One region of the Vreelandella sp. DA03-1M genome, then DNA from elsewhere that is predicted to be linked to it. Evidence: predicted binding sites of a transcription regulator. Region 1 holds the regulator's gene; the other holds the start of a gene.

The links. The regulator LexA, encoded in region 1, represses DNA repair genes until DNA is damaged. The targets are predictions, from matches to a motif close to TACTGTNTANNTANACAGTA.
Region 2: a site for LexA is predicted at 2,833-2,852, ahead of recN (DNA repair protein RecN). Genes of this name have one in related genera too.

Annotation. Positions count from the first base shown of each region.
Region 1 covers NZ_CM146798.1:2,573,401-2,581,963, reverse strand. The annotation lists gene purU (formyltetrahydrofolate deformylase) at 192-1,046, shown strand; gene ACXUPB_RS12020 (energy-coupling factor ABC transporter permease) at 1,071-1,742, shown strand; gene lexA (transcriptional repressor LexA) at 1,752-2,432, opposite strand; gene ACXUPB_RS12010 (IS5 family transposase) at 2,713-3,657, opposite strand; gene ACXUPB_RS12005 (TetR/AcrR family transcriptional regulator) at 3,861-4,538, shown strand; gene ACXUPB_RS12000 (L,D-transpeptidase) at 4,516-5,052, shown strand; gene nagZ (beta-N-acetylhexosaminidase) at 5,117-6,148, shown strand; gene ACXUPB_RS11990 (hypoxanthine-guanine phosphoribosyltransferase) at 6,197-6,775, shown strand; gene ppsR (posphoenolpyruvate synthetase regulatory kinase/phosphorylase PpsR) at 6,796-7,629, opposite strand; gene ppsA (phosphoenolpyruvate synthase) at 7,882-8,563, shown strand, end outside.
Region 2 covers NZ_CM146798.1:285,848-294,410, forward strand. The annotation lists gene bamE (outer membrane protein assembly factor BamE) at 1-443, opposite strand, end outside; gene fur (ferric iron uptake transcriptional regulator) at 516-968, shown strand; gene recN (DNA repair protein RecN) at 1,112-2,785, opposite strand; gene grpE (nucleotide exchange factor GrpE) at 2,996-3,637, shown strand; gene dnaK (molecular chaperone DnaK) at 3,796-5,730, shown strand; gene dnaJ (molecular chaperone DnaJ) at 5,895-7,040, shown strand; gene ACXUPB_RS01390 (DMT family transporter) at 7,129-8,040, shown strand; gene ACXUPB_RS01395 (ABC transporter ATP-binding protein) at 8,018-8,563, opposite strand, start outside.

The sequences.
Region 1 (8,563 bases):
CGGTGGACGACGACGGGGACGAATTTGAACGCGTGGTGAATGCATCTGTTATGAAAAACCTAAAAAGTAGTGACTTAACTATACGGGAAGGCAGGGGCGGCTAACAATCTTCCATGCCCTTCCGATACACTATGCGACCTAAGCCGCTGGTTTGTCATAATTAACTTAGCAATAGGTCAAGAGTAGCTCACATGTCTCATTATTATCGTTTAGTGGTTTCCTGTCCTGACCGGGTGGGGATTGTTGCACGGGTATCGAGCTTTATTGCCCAGCAGGGCGGCTCCATTACCGAAGCCAGCCAGCACTCCGATTTAGAAACCGGCTGTTTTTTTATGCGTTACGAAATCTTGGCGGATTCAGTGGGGATGTCGGTGGAGGCGCTACGTGCAGCATTCGAGCCGGTGGCGATCGAATTTGATATGCAGTGGTCATTGGTGGATACACAGCAGCGCCGTCGGGTGGTATTGATGGTCTCTCGAGAGTCACACTGCTTGGTAGATTTACTTTATCGCTGGCAGGCCGGTGAGTTGGATTGCGATATTGTCGGCGTCATTTCCAACCATGATGATATGCGTTCATTGACCGAGTGGTATGGCATTCCTTATCACTATGTGCCAGTCGACCCCGATAACAAGCAAGTGTCGTTTGCCAAGGTGCAAGCAGAAATCGATAGTGCGCGCGCTGATTGCGTCGTGCTGGCGCGTTATATGCAAATTCTGCCGCCTGACCTGTGCGCACGCTATGCAGGGCGGGTGATTAATATACATCACAGTTTTTTACCCTCTTTCGCTGGGGCGAAGCCCTACCACCAGGCATATCAGCGCGGTGTGAAGCTGATTGGCGCCACCTGCCACTACGTCACCGAGGAACTCGACGCGGGCCCGATTATCGAACAGGATATTCATCGCGTTAGCCACTGCCATACCCCAACCGATTTAGTCCGCTTTGGGCGTGATGTTGAAAAAGCCGTTCTCGCACGCGGTTTACGCTGGCATCTTGAGGATCGTGTTTTAGTGCATGGCAACAAGACCGTGGTATTTAGCTAACGCTCGATAAAGTGAGAAGCCGCTATGTCGTTCGCACAAAGTGTACTGGCGCCCTGGGCGCTGATATTCACCTCGCTACTCTCGTTAGGCGTAGTGGTGTGGGCTCTTTGGCGGCGGCCCTGGAAAGCGTTACTGGAAGACACTGCCCTTCAGCACCGTTGGTTAGGCGCAACGCTAGCTGTGGTGCTGATGTGGCAGCTGCGCGCTCAGGCGGTCGACTGGCTAACGCTGCATCTCGTTTTTACGGTATTGATGACACTCGTGTTTAAAGCGCCACTAGCGCTGCTCAGCAATGTACTCATCCATGTGGCAATGGTAGTTATCGGCCGCAATGAGTGGACGTTGCTGGGGGCGAATGTACTGGTAACGGGCATTGTTCCGGCTGCCATTATTGGCACAGTGTGGCGGCTGGTAGATCGCCGCCTGCCGGATAACCTGATGGTGTTTCTATTTGCCTGCGGATTTTTTGGGGCGGCGTTGGCAACATTAGGGGCAGGGCTGGCTGCCGTGCTGCTGATCATCGTGGCAGGCACAGACCCTAACGCTATCTATCTTGCCCAGGAGTATGCTCGCTTCTTACCTCTACTAATGCCTTCAGAGGCGTTTATTACCGGGATGCTGCTGAGTATTCTGCTGGTCTATCATCCTAATTGGGTGGCCACCTTTAATGACCACCGCTATATCGACATGCAGTAGCGACGGTGGTTAGCCCAATGCCTGGCCATTACCGCCACGAATAACGCCAACGCCGACACCTTCGATATCGAGTGACTGTGAACGCAGGTCGATTTCAATGGGCGCAAAGTCTGCATTTTCCGCAAATAGCGTTACTTGGTGGCCCTGGCGTTTGAAGCGTTTAACCGTTACCTCATCCTCTAGGCGTGCCACTACAATCTGGCCATCGCGCACCCGCTCGGTACGGTGAACTGCCAATAAATCACCTTCTAAAATACCAATATCCTTCATCGAAAGGCCTCGCACACGCAGCAAATAATCGGCTTTAGGAGTGAAGTACTCGGCTGGCAGAGGGCAGTAACGGTCAATATGCTCAGCAGCTAGGATAGGGCTCCCGGCGGCTACTTCGCCAATCACCGGTAGGCCAGCAGGCGAGGCTTCAATATTGGCAGCGGGCAACGCGCTTAAGGTGCTGTCTACTACCTCTTGGGGCTCTTGATTAGGTAGGCGAATACCGCGTGACGTATTGCGAATAATGCGAATAGCGCCTTTACGCTCTAGCGCGCGCAGGTGCTCTTCCGCTGCGTTAGGTGAACGGAAACCCAGCGCTTTCGCAATTTCAGCACGGGTCGGAGGGTAGCCAAATTCGCCCATGGTCTTAACAATAAAATCAAATACGTGCTGTTGGCGAGCGGTTAGCGGACGCGACATACCAGACTCCAATAATAGTGAATAGACAGTAACAAATTAAATGTCGATTTAATCGATAAGTGGTTAAGTATACAGTATGTTCCTCTGTCCAGTATATGTCTTGTCAACCCCTATCGAGAAAGGCCCCCGAATTTTTCCTAGGGAAGGTCTGAATAACTGCCGATATTCATCACCGCTCACTTGAGCCGAGAAAAAATCGAAAATTCAGACATTCTTCTCCCGTTCTTTGTGTATTTTTGCCCGTTTCCCGCTCATTGAGCGGAAAACGGGCGCAATCGCCCTATTCCCATAGGTATTTCTCACTGATCAGCAGGTTGCTGAACGCCGCCAGCAAGTGCAGGCGCTGAGTGTTTTTGGCCAGTCCACGATAGCGAGCCTTGCCATAACCAAAAACTTGTTTGATGTACCGAAAGGGGTGCTCCACCTTGGCACGGATACTGGCTTTGATTTTTTCGACTTTCTGTCGCCTGGCATCTAGCTGCTTGCGGGTGCCAGGCCGTTTGGCAATATACCAAGAGACATCGTTGCGGTGCTTGTGCTCGTCTCGTTTTTGAATACCAAGGTAACCGGCATCACCGAAGACGCGTTGCTCTTCACCGTGAAGGAGCTTATCGGCAGGCACAATGTCATGGACATTGGCAGCCGTGGTCTCAATGCTGTGAATCAACCCAAGCTTATCGTCGACACCTATGTGCATTTTCATGCCAAAGTGCCAAGAGCTACCTTTTTTAGTTTGGTGCATTTGCGGATCGCGCTCGCCTTTTTTGTTTTTGGTGGAACTAGGCGCAGAAATGATAGTGGCATCGACAATGCTCCCTTCGCGCAGCATCAGGCCATTTTTCTCCAGGTGGTTGTTCACTTCCTGGAACAGCACCTTGCCAAGGCCGTGGCGTTCCAGAAAATGGCGAAACTTGAGAATCGTGGTTTCGTCCGGCAATCGGTCCAGTTTCAAACCGGCGAATTGGCGCATGGACTCGATCTCGTAGAGGGCGTCTTCCATGGCCGGATCGCTCAGGTTGTAAAACAATTGCATGCAATGGACGCGGAGCATGGCAGACAGTTGATACGGAGGCCGCCCGCTCTCGCCCTTGGGGTAATAACGGGCTACCTTCTTCTCCAACTGCGTCCAGGGGATCAGCTTGTCCATCCGCTCCAGAAAGAGTTCGCGGCGGGTCTTTCGCTTCTTGTTCTGGTACTCGGCTTCTGAGAAGGTGATTTGATCCATGGCAGCACTGAATCCTATGCAGTTGACGATAGCCGTATTATCGCTGATGGCAGTGACTTTTTCAGAGCTTCCCTAATCGTTTTAAACTAAGCTTCTACTGATATAGACAGCCATATTCCATCAGAAAATCAAGCGTTGAGCCCTCCAACGTAATGGCATAGAATTTTGCTATGTTTTAAACACTCGTTTCCCCGGAGAGCGGCATGGCTCAATCTGATACGGTAACTCGAATACTCGACACCGCGGAAGTGCTGTTTGCTGAGCGAGGTTTTGCTGAAACATCGCTGCGCAACATCACTAGCAAAGCGCGCGTCAATTTAGCGGCGGTGAATTACCATTTTGGTTCCAAAAAAGCCTTAATTCAGGCCGTGTTTTCACGCTATCTGGACCCGTTCACTCAGCGTTTTCATACCGCGCTTGATGAACTTGAAGCCCAGCATGCAGGGCGCGTTATTCCGTTGGAAACGCTACTCGAAACAATGGCGACCAGCGTGCTGGCAGTGCCTGCCGAGCGCAACAGTTTAAAGGTGTTTATGCGCTTGCTGGGCCTTGCCTATAGCCAAGCGCAGGGGCACCTTCGGCGTCATATTCAGCAAGAGTATGGTGATGTGTTTACCCGCTTCACTGAGCTAGTGCGTCAAGCAACGCCCGACTTGCCTGACGCGGAACGCTTTTGGCGGCTACACTTTATGCTTGGTACGGTGATTTTTACGCTTTCAGGCCTTGATGCACTGCGCGACATCGCTGAAAAGGATTATCACGAGCAGGTCACCGTGCGGGATTTGGTTAGGCGGTTGCGCCCGGTAGTGGTGGCTGCCATGAATGCACCGTTGCCCCCAGCACTTGAAGAAGGAAAATATGCGAACGCCCAAGCTCGCTGAGCTTCCCCCTGTAGAGAACATCTGGTTGGAAATCGATACCACACAGCAGCAGCTACGCTGTTGGCGAGGGCCGAAGGTGCTGCATGAGTGTGAAGTATCGTCTGGCCTCGCGGGCGTCGGTGAGTACAATGGCAGTGGCAAAACACCCCAGGGTTGGCACTATATAAGAGCCGCTATTGGCAGCGGGATGCCTGATAATGCGGTATTTCGTGGTCGTCGCTGGACGGGAGAGGCATTTTCTCCTGCGCTAGCTGAAGCATATCCGAAGCGGGATTGGATTTTGACCCGCATCCTGTGGCTATGCGGATTAGAAAAAGGCGTGAACCGTGGTGGACAGGTCGATTCACAGCGTCGCTATATTTATCTTCATGGTACGCCACCTGATCAGCCCATGGGCGTTGCTGCCTCCCACGGCTGTATTCGTTTACGCAATAGTGATTTGCTCTATATCTTTTCGTTAGCGTTACCAGGTACCCCCGTTTGGTTGCACGGCGGTCGTCAGTCATTTGACTAATCCGTTTTGACACCGCTAGACGATCGTCTAGAATCACCGCCTCTTTTTTAATGGACCTATCACGATGACTCAACCGTTAGGCCCGGTCATGCTCGACCTTGAAGGCCCGAAATTAACGGCCGCAGAAAAGCGCTTGCTGCTAGAACCGTCGGTAGGGGGGGTTATTCTGTTTGCCCGCAATGTCGAGAACGGCTATCAAGTACGCCAACTATGCAGCGATATTCGACGTGTGCGTGCGGACTTATTGCTTGCTGTTGATCAAGAGGGTGGCCGCGTTCAGCGCATTAAAGAGGGGATGACGCGCCTTCCCGCCATGGCTCGCATTGGGGAGTGTTATAGCGCTAATCCCGATGACGGTCTTGCGCTCGCAAAAGATGCTGGCTGGCTATTGGGCATGGAAATGGCTGCCTGCGGTTTGGATCTTAGCTTTGCTCCGGTACTGGATGTCGAAAGCGGCGTCTCAAGTGTTATTGGTGACCGAAGTTTTAGCCGCGATCCGCAGCATGTGGCTCAGCTTGGCAGCGCCTTTATTCAAGGGCTCCATGATGCTGGTATGGCCGCTGTCGGGAAACACTTCCCCGGTCACGGCGGCGTCGCGGCAGACTCTCACGTTGCGCTGCCGGTGGATGACCGTCCGCTAGAGGTGATTAAACAACGCGACCTGGTGCCCTTTGCCCATTTAGCCGCGCCGTTAGACGGCGTGATGCCAGCGCATGTGATTTACAGTGCTTTCGATCCGCGTCCTGCCGGGTTCTCCCCTCATTGGTTGGGCATGCTGCGTGAATCGTTGGGCTTCAAAGGCTGCATCTTTTCTGATGATTTAAGTATGGCGGGCGCCCACGAGGCGGGTGGGCCCAAACAGCGAGCCCAGGCAGCGCTAGCGGCGGGTTGCGATATGTTGCTGGTGTGCAATGATCGCACCGCGGCACTTGAGGTGATTGAAAACTGCCGGGGTATTGAAACCAAGCGTCCCGCCAAACTGCGCTACAGCCGTGCACGGCCTGATATTGATGCCCTAAGTGCGTTGGGCCGATGGCGTCGTACCCACGCTAAGTTGGAAGCATTGGCTGATAAACCGAAACCCAATGCTGTGTAAATTCACACGACTCATGTAATTGAAGCTTTTAACCCGCCTGGAGTTTAGATGTCAAAGTTGGATAAAGAAGCCTTAGAGTCATTGGACTCAATGCGTGAATTGATGGATAACGCCGACTGCCTTATTTCTCAGCAAGAGGTAGAGCGGGCACTTGATCGTATGGCGGAAGCGATCACGCGAGATTTAGGCGACAAGCTGCCGGTCTTTTACTGCGTTATGAATGGCGGCTTAATCACTACAGGGCATTTGCTAACCCGGCTGGGCTTTCCGCTTGAAGTGGATTACTTACATGCCACTCGATACCGCAATGAGCTGCGCGGCGGTGAGCTGTTTTGGCGTGTGTCTCCTGAGGTGCCGATGGCGGGGCGCCATGTGGTGATCGTTGACGATATCTTGGACGAAGGCGCCACGCTAGCCGCCATTTTGGCTTACTGCGAAGAAGCTCAGGCAGCCAGTGTCACGACGGCTGTATTGGTGGATAAACAGCACAACCGCAAAGCGGTACCCGGTTTAAAGGCCGACTACTGCAGCTTGGAAGTCGCCGACCGTTATGTGTTTGGTTTTGGGATGGATTACAAAGGCTACTGGCGAAACGCGCCGGGAATTTTTGCCCCAAAAGGAATGTAAGTTAGCCGCAGTATGAATCGTTAGCGGGGCGAAAAGCGCCTCGCTAAGCCCGTTTCCGCAATCATCCGCGTTGATATCTCTTCTACCGAGAAGCGCGTCGCATCAATAAAGGGAATGTGCATGGTGCGATAAAGCGACTCCGCTTGCTCTACTTCTTGAAGACACTGGTCAATAGAGCTGTAACGGCTATTCGGCCGCCGTTCATTACGGATCGCTGATAAACGCCGCGCATCAATGGTTAACCCAAACAGTTTTTGACGATGGGGCGCGAGCGCCTTGGGCAGTTTTAACATGCCATCTTCGTCTAAATCATCCTCCGTCAGCGGATAGTTGGCCGCTCGAATGCCGAACTGTAAAGCCAGGTAGAGCGAAGTAGGGGTTTTGCCGCAGCGCGAAACGCCGACCAGAATGATATCCGCTTTATCGTATTGGTGGGTTCGAGCACCGTCATCATTATCCAGCGCGAAATGGACGGAGTGAATGCGATCCATATAGACGTCATCGCTGCCAATCGAGTGCGTGCGCCCAACGCTGTAGGAGGAGTGGGTCTCAAGCTCCTGCTCCAAGGGCTCCAGAAAGGTTGAAAAAATATCGACCTTAAATCCCGATGCCTGACGAATAACGTCACGAATTTGTTGATCCACAATGGTGTCGATAATGATCGGGCGATGGCCGTCGCGGTTGGCCGTCGACTCAATAATCGCTGCTAACGCCTGCGCTTTTTCCAACGTATCGATATAGGGCTTGGTCTGCATATCGATTTCAACATCGCTGAACTGGGCCAGCAAGCTACGCCCTAAGCTCTCAGCTGTGATGCCGGTGCCATCTGAAATAAAAAAAGCCGTACGTTTCATAACGAAATCCACTGGTGAGTGATCCGGCTATTGTGAGCCGTGCCGTTTGCCAGCACAACGGGCCATCATCGGTTGTCCTGGGGGAAAATGCGCCCGACTACATAAATAGCCCAAAAAGCTCTGCTGTTGTAAAAATCCTCCACTCTCTTCGCTATTAGACCAATGGCGAATATATTGACGCGGTGCTAGGGTGTCTTGGTCAATTATCCATGGTCTTCAAAACCATGCCGATATCTAGAGCGAGGGGGTTACGTGGAAGAGTACATTCTGTGGTTCGATCAGCTGGGTATGGCGGATGTCGAACGCGTAGGTGGTAAAAACGCCTCGCTGGGTGAAATGATTTCTAACCTGTCCGGTGCTGGCGTAACGGTTCCTGGCGGTTTTGCCACCACCGCCCACGCTTATCGTGAATTTCTCTCCCACGAAGGGTTAAACGATCGCATTAATGCCACCCTGGCGCGCCTGGATGTCGACGATGTTAAGGCGCTGGCCGAAGCGGGTCGTAATATACGCCAATGGATCATCGATACTCCGCTGCCTGCTACTTTTGAAGCGGCCCTGCGTGATGCCTATGGCCAACTGCAGCAACAGCACCCGCAACTGAAAGTGGCCGTGCGCAGCTCTGCTACCGCTGAAGATTTACCCGATGCTTCCTTCGCGGGTCAGCAGGAAACTTTTCTCAATATTGAAGGTTTCGACAATATTAAACGTGCCGTGCACGAAGTATTTGCCTCGCTGTTTAACGACCGCGCTATCTCCTACCGCGTCCATCGGGGCTACGCCCACGAAAATGTTGCTTTGTCGGCCGGTGTGCAAAAGATGGTGCGCTCTGAGATCGGTGCGTCGGGCGTTATGTTTACCTTGGATACCGAGTCTGGCTTCCGCGATGCGGTTTTCGTTACTGGCTCCTGGGGCTTAGGCGAAACCGTGGTGC
Region 2 (8,563 bases), 2.3 Mb from region 1:
GGCTGCGCACTCGGCGGTATTGGCGCCCGCGTGCTCTCTGTGGGTAGCGCATCCATTGGGTCAACACCTTCCGTTGCTGGCCCCATGCTGCTCTCACCGTCGAGCGGCAGCGCTTCCGATAAATCACCCTCTTGCTCAATGTTCACCAAGCGGCCCTGTGGGTCGAAAGTGAGCGTAACGCGGCGTTGTTCTACATCACCGTACGCCTTGTCTAAACGAAATACATAGTCCCACTGGTTGGCATCAAAGGGCGCTTCTAACAGCGGCCTGCCCATCACGTAAGTAACCTGCTCTTGAGTCATGCCGGGCTGAAGTTGGCTCACCATCTCCTGAGTGACCAGGTTGCCTTGGGGAATATCGCGCTTGTACACGCCAACGTAGCTGCAGCCACTAACAACGGTCAGGGCAACGGAAAGCGTGATGATTCGAGTCAATTTTTGCATTTGGGCCTATTCTTCACTATCGTGGTTTCGGTTGATCATACCCGACCTAACCTGTTACTGCGAAGAGCGACCATGGCCGATCAGAACCATGAATTGCGCAAAGCCGGTCTGAAAGTGACCCTGCCGCGCGTCAAGATACTTCAGATTCTCGAAAATGTTTCGGGTCAGCACCACCTTAGCGCGGAAGAAGTGTATAAAACACTGATTGATGCGGGCGAAGATGTTGGCCTGGCAACTGTATACCGTGTATTGACTCAATTCGAGTCGGCAGGGTTGGTTATTCGTCATAATTTCGACGGTGGCCACGCAGTATTTGAGATGACCCAAGAGGATCACCATGATCATATGGTGTGCCTGGAAAGCGGTGAAATCATTGAGTTTGTTGATGAAATCATTGAGCGTCGTCAGCAAGAGATCGCTGAAGAGCATGGCTACGAGTTAGTGGATCATGCGCTAGTGCTTTATGTTCGTCCGCGTGGCTCCGATGTGACCCGCCAAGACAGCGGGCCAACGAACAAGAAATAATGTTCGTGGATAGACACTGCTCGCGGCTCGAAAATATGAGCGCCCCTGCATTACCTGTTTAAATTCGCCATCAATGGAATTTGTCAGGTAATGAGGGGCGTTTTATTTTGCCGCGTATAACGTCCCGTTCGATGCTTTTCTAATCAGTGCGGTGGGCGCTGACTTGCGTGCAGCATTTCACGGGCATGAGCGAGAGTTTGGTCAGAGAGCGTCACACCGCCCAGCATTCGCGCCAGTTCGCTGATGCGCCCTTGCTCATCGAGCAGCGCCATTTGAGTTAGCGTGGTGTCGCGTTTCGCCTGCTTCTCGATATGCAAGTGCTGGTGTGCTTGGGCCGCCACTTGCGGTAGGTGAGTCACGGTCATTACCTGACCGTTCTCGCCTAACTTGCGCAGTAATTGACCTACAATCTCCGCAGTCGCGCCTGAAATACCCACATCCACTTCGTCAAATACCAGGCTGGGCACCGTTGAGTGCGTCGCTGCGACGACTTGAATGGCGAGACTTATCCGCGACAATTCGCCGCCGGAAGCGACTTTGGTCAATGGCCTCGCGGGCTGGCCGGGGTTGGCGCTGATCAAAAATTGAACACGATCAAGGCCTTCAGGGGAGGGCGCGTCTTTTGCGGTGACCTCTACTTCAAAGCGCGCTTTGCCCATGGCCAAAAAGCCCAACTGCTGCTGTACCTCTTTACCCAAGCGAAGCGCGGCTTTTTGACGGCTCTCGCTGAGTTTCTTCGCCTCTTGGCGATAGTCTTCGCGTAGCTCGACTACCCGTGCACTGAGTGCCTCCAGGTCATTGCCACCCTCTTCTAACTGCGCGACTTCTCGCTGTAGATCGGCATGCAGGGCGCATAGTTCTTCAGGGGCAACGTGATGCTTACGGGCGATCCGATGCACGTCGGTCATGCGCTCTTCCACCCAGGCGAGCCGCTCGGGGTCTAATTCAGTGGTGCTAGCGAGGCGATTGAGTTCGCTGGAGGCCTCCTCCACTTGAATGCGCGCATCGCTCAGCATGGCCAGTGTATTGGCCAGCGTGCCTTTGTCACTGCCCGGCAGGGCACACAAGTGGGCGAAAGCTTGGTTGAGCAGCGAGAGTGCACCACCTTCATCGCTGGCACAGCAGTCGGCGGCAAACTGGGTCTCGCGCAGGGTTTCTTCTGCGTGGGCGAGCGTATGTTGCTCCTCCTCCAGCGTCGCCAGCTCGCCCTCCGCCAGGCCGAGCTGATCCAGCTCTTCCACCTGATAACGCAGCAACTGCCGTTTGGCCTCTACCTCACTGCCTTCTTCGCTGAGCTTCTTCAGTTGGCGACGCGCGTTGCGCCACTCGCGAAACGTTTCGGCCAATTGAGCGGTGGCATCGTTTAGGCCTGCGTAATCGTCCAGCAGGGCAAGGTGGGTCTCTTCGCGCATCAGTGCATGGTGGGCATGCTGTCCATGAATCTGAATCAGCTGCTCGCCAAGGGATTTTAGATCCGAAATAGTCGCGGGGTGGCCATTAATCCACGCTTTGGAGCGGCCGTTGGCGGTCACCACGCGGCGCAGCAAGCACTCCTCAGCGGGAAGCTCCCGCGCCGTTAGCCACTCGATGGCGGCAGGCAGGTGCTGAATGTCGAAACGTGCGGATAGGTCCGTACGTTCGCGGCCGTGACGCACGCTGCCGGCGTCGGCACGCTCGCCCAGGCAGAGCCCAAGGGCGCCTAACAGGATCGATTTGCCCGCCCCGGTTTCCCCGGTAATCGCGGTCATACCGCCAGTCAAGTCGAGTTCTAGGTGATCGACAATGGCGAAATCTTGAATAGCTAGCTGAGTAAGCATGGCGCCTCCTGAGGCGGTACAGCATAGAAGCTGGATACTTATCCAATAGTTGTTGATTTATACAGTAGTTAATAACTCACTTCAATGCACCTCTTGAGATGGAATTAATGGCCCCCATATAGCTTGCATGATCAGTTAAAGCTAGTGACTTAAAGGCTTACTTCTTGCGCGCTGCCCGCGTGGTCGCGCCCTACTTTTGAGGAGCACAACATGGCGAAAGAACCGCAAACACCGATGGACGATGAGCTGGCCCGCCACGAGCAAGAAGCCGATGGCGCCGAACAGGCGGCGGAACAAGCCGCAGAAGAGCGCTTGATGGAAGGCGAGCTGGAAGGATTGATCAATGACGAAAAGCCGTTAGATGGTAGCGTCGATAACCCTGAAGCGGAAATGCTGGCAGCCCAAGTGGATGAGCTAGAGCAGAGTTTGGCTGAGGCTAAGGATCAAGCCCTGCGTGCCGCCGCTGAAGCGCAAAACGTGCGCCGTCGTGCGGAGCAGGAAGCGGAAAAAGCGCGCAAGTTTGCCCTGGAGAAGTTCGTTAAAGAGCTGCTGCCAGTGGTGGATAGCTTGGAAAAAGCGCTTGAGACCATGGAAGAGGGTGCTTCAGAAATACACCGTGAAGGCGTTTCCATGACCTTGAAGATGCAGTTGGATGTGCTTAACAAATTCGGCGTAGAAAGCATTGAGCCCCATGGTGAGCCCTTCGATCCGCAGGTACACGAAGCCATGACCATGGTGCCTAACCCGGATCTTGATCCGAACACCGTGATGGACGTTATGCAGAAAGGCTATTTGCTCAATGGACGCTTAGTGCGCCCGGCCATGGTCGTAGTGAGTAAAAAAGCCGATTAAGCCACTGGCGGCACAGAAGTGAAAAAAGTGTGTGAAAAAAAAGCCCTTGAAATGTCAGCGGCGGCCCCCAAATAAAGGGCAACCCCGCGGGGAAACCCGCAGACAAGCTTTAAAAGCTAAATTTTCAGTTTTGTAACAACCGAATTCGAGGTATTGCTATGGGACGTATAATTGGTATCGACCTGGGTACAACTAACTCTTGTGTGGCCGTGCTTGATGGTGACAGCGCTAAAGTCATTGAAAATGCCGAGGGTGGTCGTACGACCCCTTCAATCATCGCTTATACCGATGATGGTGAAACGCTAGTCGGCCAGGCGGCAAAACGCCAAGCGGTGACTAACCCAGAAAACACCCTGTACGCCATTAAACGCCTTATTGGCCGTCGCTTTAAAGACGACGTCGTCCAAAAAGATATCAAGATGGTGCCGTACAAAATCACCGAAGCCGACAACGGTGATGCTTGGGTTGAAGTAAAAGGCAAAAAAATGGCACCGCCGCAGGTCAGCGCGGAAGTGTTGAAGAAAATGAAGAAGACCGCCGAAGACTACTTGGGCGAAACGGTCACTGAAGCGGTGATTACCGTACCGGCCTACTTTAACGACAGTCAGCGTCAGGCGACCAAAGACGCCGGCCGCATTGCGGGTCTAGACGTTAAGCGCATTATTAACGAGCCGACTGCTGCCGCACTGGCCTACGGTATGGACAAATCCCGCGGCGACAAAACCATCGCGGTCTACGACCTGGGTGGCGGTACTTTCGATATCTCAATCATCGAAATTGCCGATGTTGACGGCGAAACCCAGTTTGAAGTGTTGGCCACTAACGGCGACACCTTCCTGGGCGGCGAAGATTTCGATTTGGCGCTGATCAACTATCTGGTTGACCAGTTTAAGGCTGACAGCGGTATTGATCTGTCTGGCGACAACCTCGCTATGCAGCGTCTGAAAGAAGCCGCTGAGAAAGCCAAAATTGAGCTTTCCAGCGCTCAGCAGACCGACGTGAACCTGCCTTACATCACCGCCGACAACACTGGCCCGAAACACCTTAACGTGAAGGTGACACGCGCCAAGCTGGAGTCGCTGGTAGAAGATCTGGTTCAGCGTTCACTTGAGCCGTGCAAAATGGCACTTAAAGATGCTGGCTTGTCCGCGTCTGAAATCGACGAAGTGATTCTGGTCGGTGGCCAGACACGTATGCCGATGGTGCAGAAGAAAGCCGCTGACTTCTTCGGTAAAGAAGCCCGCAAAGACGTTAACCCGGACGAAGCGGTTGCCGTGGGTGCGGCGATTCAGGGCGGCGTACTGGGTGGCGACGTTAAAGACGTGCTGCTGCTCGACGTTACTCCGCTAACTCTGGGTATCGAAACCCTGGGTGGCGTGATGACGCCGCTGATCGAAAAGAACACCACCATCCCGACCAAGAAGACACAAACCTTCTCAACGGCGGATGACAACCAAACGGCGGTGACCATTCATGCCGTACAGGGTGAGCGCAAGCAAGTGTCGCAGAATAAGTCGCTGGGTCGTTTTGATCTTGCTGACATTCCGCCCGCACCGCGCGGCGTGCCACAGATCGAGGTTGCCTTCGACTTGGATGCTAACGGCATTCTGAACGTATCGGCGAAAGATAAGGCCACTGGCAAAGAGCAGTCGATTGTCATCAAGGCGTCTAGCGGTCTGTCCGAGGAAGAAGTCGAGCAGATGGTACGCGATGCTGAAGCTCATGCGGAAGAAGATAAGAAGTTCGAAGCGCTGGTGCAGCTGCGTAACCAAGCTGACGGCATGATTCACGCCACGCGCAAAACGGTGGAAGAGGCTGGTGACAAAGCCACTGCCGACGAGAAGCAGGCGATTGAGACGGCCATCAGCGAGCTGGAAGAAGCAGTTAAAGGTGACGACGTCGATAACATTCAGAAGAAGCTGGATGCATTGACCGAAGCCTCTGGCCAGCTAGCCCAGAAGATGTACGCTGAGCAGGCCGAAGCGGCGCAGCAAGAGGGCGGTGAAGGTGCCGAGAACGCGGGCACCAAGCCGGACGAAGACGTGGTTGATGCTGAGTACGAAGAAGTCAACGACGATCAGAAAAAGCAGTAACAACCTCTTTCTGCCAAGGAAAGCGGTGACGCGGGAGCTTACTCCCGCGTTGCTGTTTCCGCGGCCAAGACGCACGTAGTTAAGTATCACGTAGTTAAATATACAGTTGAATACATGGCTAAATGTGCAGTTGAGTGCGTAGCTAACCAGGAGGCGTAGGGCCTATGTCCAAACGCGATTATTACGAAGTCCTGGGTGTCGAAAAAGGGGCCGATCAGAAAGAGATCAAGAAGGCCTATCGCCGTCTGGCGCAAAAATTCCACCCTGATCGAAACCCGGACGATACCACCTCCGCGGAAAAATTCCGCGAAGTGTCCGAAGCGTATGAAGTGCTTAGCGACGGCGAAAAACGCGCAGCCTATGACCAGTTCGGCCATGCAGGCGTTGATGGCCAAGGCGGCGGCGGTGGTTTCGGCGGTGCTGGCGCTGGTGATTTCAGCGACATTTTCGGCGATGTGTTTGGCGATATTTTTGGCGGAGGCGGTGGTCGCCGCCGTGGCCCCAATGCCCCGGCGCGCGGTTCCGACCTGCGCTATAACCTAGAGCTGGATCTAGAGAACGCCGTTTCAGGCACCACAGTCGATATCCGCGTACCGCGACATATCGAGTGTGACCGTTGCGATGGCGGTGGTGCGGAGCCGGGCTCCTCTAAAGAGACCTGCCCGACCTGCCACGGTCACGGTCAAGTGCGTATGCAGCAGGGCTTCTTCGCCGTGCAGCAAACGTGCCCCACCTGTCATGGTTCTGGTCAGCACATCAAAGTGCCGTGCCATAAGTGTAATGGAGAAGGGCGCGTCCGTGAGACACGCACGCTGTCTGTGAAGATTCCGCCCGGCGTGGATACCGGTGATCGTATTCGCTTGAACGGCGAAGGCGAAAGCGGTGTGAACGGTGGCCCACCTGGGGATTTGTACGTCCAGGTAGCCATCAAACCGCACCATATCTTCCAGCGTGACGGTAAACACCTGCAGTGTGACGTGCCGATCAACTTCGTCGACGCAGCGCTAGGTGGCGAGCTTGAAGTGCCGACGCTCGATGGCCGCGTGAAGCTGAAGATTCCGCCGGAAACGCAAACCGGCAAGCTGTTCCGCCTGCGTGGTAAAGGCGTGAAGCCAGTGCGCGGTGGCATGCCAGGCGACTTGCTATGCAAGGTAGTGGTCGAGACACCAGTCAAGCTTAACGACGAGCAGCGCGACTTACTGCGCCAGCTGCAAGAGAGCTTCGACGGCAGCAACAGCCACAGCCACTCACCGAAGAAAACCGGCTTCTTCGACAGCGTGAAGAGCTTCTTTGAAGATATGAAGCCGTAAGTCTGAGATAATGGTTAGCAGTTAGTTGTTTGGTTCAAAAACCCCCGGTTCGCCGGGGGTTTTTGCTGTTTAGGGGGTGCTGCGCGCAATGGATAACCTTCAGGAAAGGCCCACAAAGGGCATCTTGCTCCGGGTGCTCTCAGGCGCTCTGTTTACTGGCATGCTGGTGTGCATTAAAGCCGTGAGCGACGCAGTGCCGGTGGGGCAGTCGGTGTTTTTTCGCTCATTGTTTGCGCTGCTGCCTATCGTGATTTTTCTGTTGCTGCGGCGGGAGTTTCCCCAGGGGTTGGCTACGCGGCGCCCCTTGGGGCATGCGTTGCGTTCGGGGATGGGGGCGGCGGCGATGTTTGCCTCCTTTGCGGCGGTGGCGCTGCTACCCGTTGCCGAGGCGACACTATTAGCCCAGCTAACACCGGTGTTTATGGCGATAGGTGGCATATTGCTGTTGGGGGAGCGTTTCTCGCTCTACCGCGCTGGCGGCATAATATTGGCGATTGCTGGAGTGGCAGTGCTGATCTTGCCTGGGCTCAATGCCAGTTCCAGCAATGGGCAAATAACCGGGTACGCGTTAGGGGCGCTGGGTGCGCTGTTAACCGCGGGGGCGCTACTGACCGTGAGGCGTATTTCGCGCACCGAGAGTGCTGCCTCCATCGCCTTCTACTTTATTGTGGTGGCAGCGCTGGCTGGGCTTGCCACGCTCCCGCTGGGCTGGGCCGCGCTCACACAGGCGGAGTTTGCCCTGTTGGTGCTCTCTGGCCTGTTTGGCGGCGCTGCCCACATCGCGATGACATTAGCGCTGCGCTACGCCGAGGCGTCGCGGTTGGCGCCTTTTGAATATATTGCCCTGGTGTGGCCTGTGCTCGCCGACTGGGTGCTGTTTGGCATACCGGTCTCCAGCGGCTTCCTACTAGCGCTACCGCTGATGTTAAGCGGGGTAGCGCTAGCGGCGATGGAAGGGCGACGGCTTAGGTTAACGGCTAAATGGCTGCTTCGACGATAAGCTGCGGCTGGCCTTTCGAGCACGGCTCAATTCGGGCCGTGACTTTATATACTTGCTGCAACAGTGCTGGCGTAATCACTTCAGCGGTGGGGCCGCAGGCAATCAGGCGGCCATTTTCCAGCAGCATGGCGGCGTCGGCGAAGCGTAGCGCATGCCCCAGGTCGTGGAGTGCCACCAGAATCAGCATCTGGCGCTGGTCGGCCAACCGGCGCAGCACCGTCAACAGACTAATTTGCCGGTTAAGGTCGAGTGCCGAAGTGGGCTCATCCAGCATCAGAATCTCCGGCTCTTGCACCAGCGCTTGGGCGGCGCTGACCAGCTGGCGCTGGCCGCCGCTGAGGTCACCAATATCGCGCTCGCCAAGAGCCGTGATCGCCAGCTCGTCCAGCGCCCGGTCCACCTGGGCTAAATCCTCAGGCTGCACTTTTAATCCACGCCCCTGCATGCGCGCCAAAAGCACCGATTCATACACCGTGAGCACCGCTTTGGCGCCGGTGTCCTGGGGCATATAGCCCACTGGGCG